Linked DNA regions of Thermosynechococcus vestitus BP-1. The protein of the gene in region 2 binds, or shares a complex with, the protein of the main gene of each other region. Links are inferred from orthologs where the notes say so. Each region holds a gene or a part of one and is shown on either strand. Other genes may lie near its edges.

Region 1 (2,888 bases), 170 kb from region 2 along the record:
GTTGAAGGTGTGTTCACGGTGAATGTCCGCATGGGGCGCCAGTTGAACGCCAATCCGCGCTTGACCCTCCTCACTGACCTCTGGGGTGACGGTAATCTCTTGGATGTGCCCTTGACGTTGAATCGTCAGTGTCAGAGGTTGCTGCGGATGTTGCTGAATAGCTCGCATTAGGTTTGGCAAGCTATTGGCATCGGCACCCAAGGGTTGGCCATCCACCGCTAAAACCAAGTCCCCCGGCTGAATGCCCGCTTGGGTGGCCACAAGGCTACTTTCAGGAACAAGGGCAGGAATGAGCACCCCCTCGTGGTACGTGGGTTGACTAATGCCCATGACCCCCACCTGCACCAGCAGTAGCAAATAGGCAAAGACCAAATTGGCAATCACCCCAGCGCTAATGACAATGGCGCGATCCAAAATTGGACGGTTGCTTAGGAGATTGGGATCGTTGGCGGGAACGCCGCTATTGGGGTCATCGTCTGGAAAACCCACATAGCCCCCCAAAGGAATCAGGCGCAGGGCGTACTCAGTCTCTTTGCCCTGAAATTTCCAGAGGATAGGGCCAAAACCAATGGAAAAGCGGTTGACATGAATGCCTTGGCTGCGGGCAGCGATGAAGTGCCCCCACTCATGGACAAAAATCAAGATTCCCAAGATGGCGATCGCCACCACGACTGCAACCATGGACATAAGATTCAACCCAGTGCTACGCTGCAAACTGCTAACTTCCTCTTATTGTGACACCGAACTTCCCCTTGGATCGGTGATCTCTCCCCAGACCCCTGCATCATTTCTCAAATCTGGGCGATATATTGCAAAAATGCAACAAAGTGGGATGATAAGTAATTATTCTTAGTGGATGCGCTTTGGAGAGACCCATACAAACGCGCTATTTGAGACCTCAACGTTAAAGGGAATTTTCTAGAATGTCTTTATTTGATTGGTTTGCAAATCGCCGTAAAGAAACCGCCTTGACACCCATGCAGCCAGAGCGGGAGATCGCCGATGGCCTCTGGACAAAGTGCGAAGCCTGTGGCGTCATGATCTACAGCAAGGATCTACATAGCCATCAACTGGTATGTCCAGAGTGTGGCCATCACCATCGCGTCAGCAGCAGTGAGCGGATCCAACAGCTGATTGATCCCCACACATGGCGACCCCTAGATGAAAATTTGGTCAGTTGTGACCCCCTGCAATTTAAGGATCGCAAGCCCTATAGCGATCGCCTGCGGGAATATCAAGAGAAAACAGGACTTAAGGATGCCGTACAAACTGGGCTGGGCCAACTCGAAGGTCTGCCGGTTGCCTTGGGGGTGATGGACTTTGCCTTCATGGGCGGTAGTATGGGCAGCGTCGTTGGTGAAAAAATCACCCGCCTAATTGAGCGAGCTACTTGGGAGCATATTCCCTTAGTGATTGTCTGTGCTTCTGGCGGTGCTCGCATGCAGGAAGGGATGCTCAGCTTGATGCAAATGGCCAAAACTGCTGCTGCCCTTGAGCGTCATCGCAGTGCTGGTCTGCTCTATATTCCCATCTTGACCCATCCCACTGCTGGGGGCGTGACCGCTAGCTTTGCTATGTTGGGGGATATTATTATTGCCGAGCCAAAAGCAACGATCGCCTTTGCCGGGCGGCGGGTCATTGAGCAAACGCTGCGGGAAAAACTCCCCGATGACTTCCAAACTGCCGAATTTGTCCAAAAGTGTGGCTTTGTTGATGTGATTGTGCCGCGCACTCAACTGAAGTCAACCTTGGCCCGATTAATCCGTTTGCATCAACCCGTGCCAAGTCGGATGTCCTCAGCCTTGTTGCCAAAATCATTCCCTTTGATGGCAATGGCTGAAGAATCCTCATAAAAAACAGCAGCAAGACGTAGAAAAGGTCTGTCCCAGGGCGATGATTATACAATAGGGGATACCCGATCGTCGCTGTCCTGTCTTTGCTGGCTCAGTGCTCTAATGCCTACCGCTCAAACTGATCAAAACCTCAAACTTTGGTGGGGCGTCCTCTATCCTGCCTATCCTGACCATCCCATTTTGGCTGCCCCCAACCACACCTCTGAGGGAACTGTGTTTGAGCAGGACACCAATCCTCCCAATGCTGCCGCCTTTTTTGACCCACAGCACCGCTACCAACGCTGGGATTACCGCTACGCCTGTGACTTGCCTCAATTGGTGCAGGATCTCCAGCCTGAGGAGCCGACGCTCTTAGAAAACCTTCGGGAAACGGCTCAGGACTGGGCACAGGGACTCAATATTCTTGACCCTACGGTGGTCATTCCCCATTTGCAAGCGCAATACCCTGACCTCAGCGCGGTGGCGATCGCCTACCTTGCCCTACACCTTGTTTACCCCGAAACCATTCCAGCCATTCACGATGCGTGGCTAGATACTGTTTCCACAAGCAACTTACCAGTCAATTATTGCCATGGCATTATTCTCGACTACAATCACACTGCGCGCCCTTTGCAAGATGTTTGGCAAGATGACAACATTGCCGATGAGCAGATCTTCCAGTACCTAGAGGACATGATTGACCTCTGGAAAACTTTAGAACCGTGGCATTGCCATTATTCCTTGCTGACAGTCAGAAACTTAGCCGTCAAACCAGACGCTCAATTGTGGCTGCATCAACTGGACTTCACTTTGCCCTTAGGGGAAACTTTTGAGCGACCCACGCCGCCCCCTAGCCTCGTTAGCGTCTGGCAAGAGTTATTTGCCCATGCCTCTAGTCGCCGCCAAGCTGTTTTCATGCCCCTGTTGGTCTCCTTGAGTACGGCTCCTCTGGAGAAAATCTCAGACATTCAGATGTTGCTTGACTCCCTTGCCTCCACCTTGCGCAGTGAACCCCTGTCTGAGGAGGAAACAGGCGAAAGTACAGGCGATCTAACT
Region 2 (2,983 bases):
GGGCAGGGGTTGCCGTCAGGGTGAGTTCTGCCAAGGTACTGGCGCCCGCTCGGCTAATGGCAATATCAGCGCGATGGAGTAAAGGTCCCATGGGTTCAAAAAAGGGAAAGACAAGGTAGTGGGGATGCTGAATAGTGGGAGCATCGAGATCATGGTTGCCCGTGAGATGCACGACCCAAGCCCCGGCCTCGAGCCAGCGGTGAACCGTTGCCCGCACAAGGCGATTGATGGCCACTGCCCCTTGGCTGCCCCCCATCACTACAATCAGGGGCACCGCCTTGGGAATCGGTAACTCCAGGTTGCCGGGATGGAGAATGTCGGGGCGCACCGGTGTGCCAGTGACCCGTAGATTCAGCCGTTTCGATTGGAGGTAGGCCAAACTCGCAGGGGTACCTAGGGCCACCAGGGTACACCAAGGAGCCAGCCAGCGGGTGACTTTGCCCGGTAGGGCGTTGGATTCATGGAGGATGGCCACGCGTCCCAAACTGCGGGCGGCTAGAATGGCAGGAGCAGCAATGTATCCCCCTGTGGTAAACACCCCCTGAAAGTCTCCCTGCTTGAGGAGCTGCCGGGTTTGCCAAAAGACACCCCAAAATTGCCAGAGGGGGCGCAACTTAGCCCAGGGTGTTTTGCCCTGCAGTCCACTAAAGTTCACCGTATGTAGTGGGTAATGAGGGGGAATCAGCTGGTTTTCCAGGCGATCGCGCACCCCTAACCAATGGATCTCATATTCAGGTAACTCCTGGGCCACTGCCAGCGCCGGAAAGAGATGCCCTCCTGTGCCACTTGCTGCAATCAGTAATTTCCTTTGCCCCAGCATTAAGCATTCCAGCCCAAGGTAGTCATGAGCTTATCCACAAAGTTGGTATAGACAATACCGCTGCGGAACTCCGGTGTGTCCATTACCTGCTGATGGAAGGGGATGGTGGTGGGCACCCCCATAATCGCACATTCCCGGAGGGCACGCTTCATGCGGGCAATGGCAGCGGGGCGATCGCTCCCCCACACAACTAATTTCCCAATGAGGGAATCATAGTAGGGGGGGATTTCATAGTCAGTATAGACATGGGAATCCATACGTACCCCCGGTCCTCCCGGGGGCAAGTAGCCACTAATGCGACCGGGATGGGGACGGAAATTACGCTCTGGATCTTCGGCATTGATGCGGCACTCAATGGCGTGTCCCTGCAACTGAACCTGCTCTTGGGTCAAGCGGAGGGGTTCCCCCTGAGCAATGCGAATCTGCTCCGCAATCAGATCGAGACCCGTAATCATTTCCGTGACCGTGTGCTCCACCTGAATGCGGGTATTCATCTCCATAAAGTAGAAGTTGTTTTGGCCGTCGAGGAGAAATTCAATTGTGCCCGCACCGACATAGTTAATGGCTTTGGCAGCGGTGACAGCAGCTTCCCCCATCTTGGCGCGCAGTTCCGGGGTGAGGGCAGGGCTAGGGGCTTCCTCAAGGAGCTTTTGGTGACGCCTTTGGACGGAGCAATCGCGCTCCCCTAAGTGAATGACATTGCCATAGCTATCCGCGAGAATTTGGAATTCAATGTGGCGGGGATTTTCAATAAATCGCTCCAGATAGACGCCGGCATTGCCAAAGGCAGCTTCCGCTTCGCCCTGGGCAGCACTTAACGAGCGCCCCAGCTCCTCCTCAGAACGCACCAAGCGCATCCCGCGACCCCCTCCCCCAGCGGTCGCTTTGATCATCAGGGGATAGCCAATTTGACGAGCGATCGCCCGCGCCGTTTCCTCATCCTGCACCAGTCCATCACTGCCGGGAATTGTCGGCACCCCCACCCGTTGCATTGTTGCTTTGGCGGTGGATTTATCCCCCATGGCACGCATGGCAGCGGGACTCGGACCAATAAATGTAATTTTGTGATCGGCGCAGATCTCGGCAAAGCGGGCATTTTCCGCCAAAAAGCCATAGCCAGGGTGAATTGCTGAGACATGGCGGGTGAGGGCAGCAGCAATAATGTTAGGGATATTGAGATAGCTGCGGCTACTGGGGGCTTCGCCAATGCACACCGCCTCATCGGCCAATTGCACGTGTAGCGCATGGCGATCCACCGTGGAATAGACAGCAACCGTTGCAATGCCCAGTTCCTCACAGGTGCGCAGAATCCGCAGGGCAATTTCGCCACGATTGGCAATCAAAATTTTCCTAAAGGCCATGGCGGTCAAGGGTAGGGGAAGCGATCCCTAATGCTACCATGCCAGCCGAACGCTTCCGAAAAACCGACCATAATTGCATTGGTACCACTGGCAAAAACACGTTAGGATCGGCAGGGTTTGGTTTGGGAGCGCACTATGGCTGCTGTGTCACCCACGATGGCATTGACCGTTACGAAAACCAGCAATTGGACGATTGAGGACAGTGAGCAGCTCTACCGCATTCAGGGCTGGGGCGAACCCTACTTTGGTATTAATGCTGCGGGTCATGTCACCGTCTCTCCCAAGGGCGATCGCGGCGGGTCGTTGGATCTCTATGAACTGGTACAGGCGCTCCAACAGCGCAATATTAGCCTCCCCCTGCTGCTGCGGTTTTCCGATATTCTTGAGGATCGCATTGAGCGACTGAATGCCTGCTTTGCTCGAGCCATTGCCCGCTATGGCTATCAGGGAGCCTATAAGGGAGTCTTTCCCATCAAGTGCAATCAACAGCGCCACATCATTGAGGCCCTCGTGCGCTTTGGTCAGTCCCATCAGTTTGGCCTCGAGGCGGGATCAAAACCAGAACTACTGATTGCCTTGGCGATGCTGAATACCCCAGGGGCACTGCTGATCTGCAATGGCTATAAGGATCGCAGCTACATTGAAACGGCCATTCTGGCCCGTCGCCTTGGCCACACCTCCATCATTGTCCTTGAGCAGCCTGAAGAAGTTGCGGAAGTGATTGCTGTCAGTCAGGCTTTGGGCATTGAGCCGATTGTGGGTGTGCGGGCAAAACTCAGTACCCAAGGGGTGGGGCGCTGGG
Region 3 (2,713 bases), 550 kb from region 2 along the record:
ACTTCAGCAATCTCTGGAATGGATTCCTTTAACTTGCGCTCAATGCCCATGCGCAGCGTCATGGTTGAGCTGGGGCAAGCACCACAAGCCCCCTGTAAACGCAGCCGTACCACCGGCCCTTCAATTTCCACGAGTTCGACATTGCCGCCATCGGCCATCAAATAGGGGCGGAGTTCATCAAGGACTTTTTCGACGTTTTCTTGACTCAATTCCAGGGTTGCAGCCATTGTTACTGTCCTTGGCCTATCATTCACGTTGATTTTCAGTGTAGCATTTACAGGAGCGATCGCCCTTTGGGAATTCCCAGGGGTGCCAATGGATCCCCCTCTAGGGAAATCTGCTCAACAGTGTTAGGAGCGGCAGCGCTCAAGGATACAATAATAGCTTGGTGAACTGCACGGTAGGACATGATTTCCAGTAATGATTTTCGCCCCGGTGTAAGTATTGAGCTGGATGGTGCCGTCTGGCGAGTCGTCGAGTTTTTGCACGTCAAACCCGGTAAGGGTTCCGCCTTTGTACGGACAAAGTTAAAGAATGTGCAAACAGGCAACGTGATTGAGCGCACCTTCCGCGCCGGCGAGACCGTTCCCCAAGCCACCCTTGAAAAACGCACCATGCAGCATACCTACAAAGATGGCGAAGACTATGTCTTTATGGACATGGAAAGCTATGAGGAAGCTCGCCTCACGCCCGCACAAGTGGGCGATCGCGCCAAGTATCTTAAGGAAGGCATGGAGGTCAATATCGTCAAATGGGGTGAGCAAGTCCTTGAGGTGGAGCTACCCAACTCCGTTGTTTTAGAAGTGGTGCAAACCGATCCAGGAGTTAAAGGAGATACCGCCACCGGTGGCTCAAAACCCGCCATTGTCGAAACGGGTGCCCAAGTCATGGTACCGTTGTTTATCTCCGTCGGCGAGCGGATTCGCATTGACACTCGCTCAGATACGTATCTTGGCCGCGAATAGGAGTAATGGGTGTGGAGCTTGACCTCAACCAAGTACGCGAACTGCTATTAATGTTTGACCAAACCAGCGTCACCGAACTCAACCTCAAAAGTGGCGAACTGGAACTTCAACTCCGCAAGCGTGAGCAGATCAGTGGCAGCGCCCCTGTGGTTGTGGCTCCAGCTCCGGCATCCACGGTCACGCCCACCCCTGCGCCCCCTCCAGCCCTTAGCCCCGATCCGGAACCAACGCCACCCCCTGCCAATCGCAAAACCGTAGATATTGTGGCGCCAATGGTCGGAACCTTTTATCGTGCCCCCGCTCCCGATGAACCCCCCTTTGTTGAAGTGGGTGACACAGTCAAAAAAGGCCAAGTGGTTTGCATCATTGAAGCCATGAAGCTGATGAACGAAATTGAAGCCGAAGTCAATGGCCAAGTGGTGGAAATTCTGGTGCAAAATGCTGAACCAATTGAGTATGGCCAAACTTTAATGCGCATTTTGCCTAACTAAATCAACCTCGTTCCTGCAGCAAAGCAAGGCAGCTACTAATTGCAAAGATATGTTAAGCATTGAGGAGTTTAAGGCCAAGAATTCAATGCTTTCAAGCCTTTGCGCTCTTGCCGAGACCCTAATTGAAAAATTAGAATTTAGAAATATCTACCACCACTGCCTGACGAGGTTGGCCTGTGCAAGCAACTGGAGCATACATTCTGATTGATACCCTATGCCGTCACGGTGTTAAGCATATTTTTGGATATCCTGGTGGGGCCATTTTACCGATTTATGATGAACTTTACCGTGCTGAGTCCAAGGGCATCATTCAGCACATTCTGGTGCGCCACGAACAGGGGGCAGCCCATGCTGCTGACGGCTACGCCCGTGCCACAGGTCAGGTGGGGGTGTGTTTTGCGACTTCCGGACCAGGGGCAACAAACTTAGTTACAGGCATTGCCACAGCCCACATGGATTCAATTCCACTGCTGGTGATCACGGGTCAGGTACCTCGCTCTGCCATTGGCACCGATGCCTTTCAAGAAACCGATATTTTTGGCATTACGCTGCCCATTGTTAAACACTCCTACGTGGTGCGTGCAGCTAAGGACATGGCACGGATCATTGCTGAGGCGATCTACATTGCCACCACTGGTCGACCGGGACCCGTGCTTGTGGATATTCCCAAGGATGTGGGGTTAGAGGTCTGTGAGTATGAGCCGGTCGAGCCGGGGCAGGTGAAGCTGCGGGGCTATCGCCCCACGATTCGCGGCAATGCCCGTCAAATTGCCCAAGCGGTCCAATTGATTCGTGAGGCCAAGCGACCGTTGCTTTATGTGGGGGGCGGGGCAATTACAGCGGGTGCTCACGAGGAGGTCCTCAAGTTAGCCGAGCTCTTCCAGATTCCAGTGACCACAACACTCATGGGGAAGGGGGCTTTTCCTGAATCCCATCCCCTCTCTGTGGGTATGTTGGGGATGCATGGCACCGCCTATGCCAACTTTGCCGTCAGTGAATGCGATCTCCTGATTGCGGTGGGGGCGCGCTTTGACGATCGCGTCACCGGTAAGCTGGACGAGTTTGCCTCCCGCGCTAAGGTCATTCACATTGACATTGATCCTGCTGAGGTGGGCAAAAACCGTGTCCCTGATGTGCCGATTGTGGGCAGCGTTAAACCAGTGCTGCAGCAGCTCCTCAAGCACATTGAAGACAGTGGTCAAGCGGTTGAACCTCAGACCCAAGCCTGGTTAGAGCGGATTACTATCTGGAAGCAGG

The links. The genes of interacting proteins can lie anywhere in the genome.
Region 1: the proteins of accC (region 2) and accD are in contact, whole or in part, in a solved structure (PDB 8UXZ), measured with the Escherichia coli proteins. The link is inferred for Thermosynechococcus vestitus BP-1 from one-to-one orthologs.
Region 3: the proteins of accC (region 2) and accB are in contact, whole or in part, in a solved structure (PDB 8UXZ), measured with the Escherichia coli proteins. The link is inferred for Thermosynechococcus vestitus BP-1 from one-to-one orthologs.

The regions. Positions count from the first base shown.
Region 1 is NC_004113.1:1,718,584-1,721,471, forward strand. It holds accD (acetyl-CoA carboxylase, carboxyltransferase subunit beta), read left to right. Parts: upstream 1-923; coding sequence 924-1,853; downstream 1,854-2,888. Other genes in the region: rseP (RIP metalloprotease RseP), read right to left, coding at 1-687; TLL_RS08350 (serine/threonine phosphatase), read left to right, coding at 1,956-2,888.
Region 2 is NC_004113.1:1,889,642-1,892,624, reverse strand. It holds accC (acetyl-CoA carboxylase biotin carboxylase subunit), read right to left. Parts: upstream 2,182-2,983; coding sequence 820-2,181; downstream 1-819. Other genes in the region: speA (biosynthetic arginine decarboxylase), read left to right, coding at 2,338-2,983; murG (undecaprenyldiphospho-muramoylpentapeptide beta-N-acetylglucosaminyltransferase), read right to left, coding at 1-820. UniProt on the Escherichia coli protein: This protein is a component of the acetyl coenzyme A carboxylase complex; first, biotin carboxylase catalyzes the carboxylation of the carrier protein and then the transcarboxylase transfers the carboxyl group to form malonyl-CoA.
Region 3 is NC_004113.1:1,344,210-1,346,922, forward strand. It holds accB (acetyl-CoA carboxylase biotin carboxyl carrier protein), read left to right. Parts: upstream 1-970; coding sequence 971-1,456; downstream 1,457-2,713. Other genes in the region: TLL_RS06555 (NifU family protein), read right to left, coding at 1-227; TLL_RS13060 (hypothetical protein), read right to left, coding at 275-409; efp (elongation factor P), read left to right, coding at 408-965; ilvB (biosynthetic-type acetolactate synthase large subunit), read left to right, coding at 1,633-2,713. UniProt on the Escherichia coli protein: This protein is a component of the acetyl coenzyme A carboxylase complex; first, biotin carboxylase catalyzes the carboxylation of the carrier protein and then the transcarboxylase transfers the carboxyl group to form malonyl-CoA.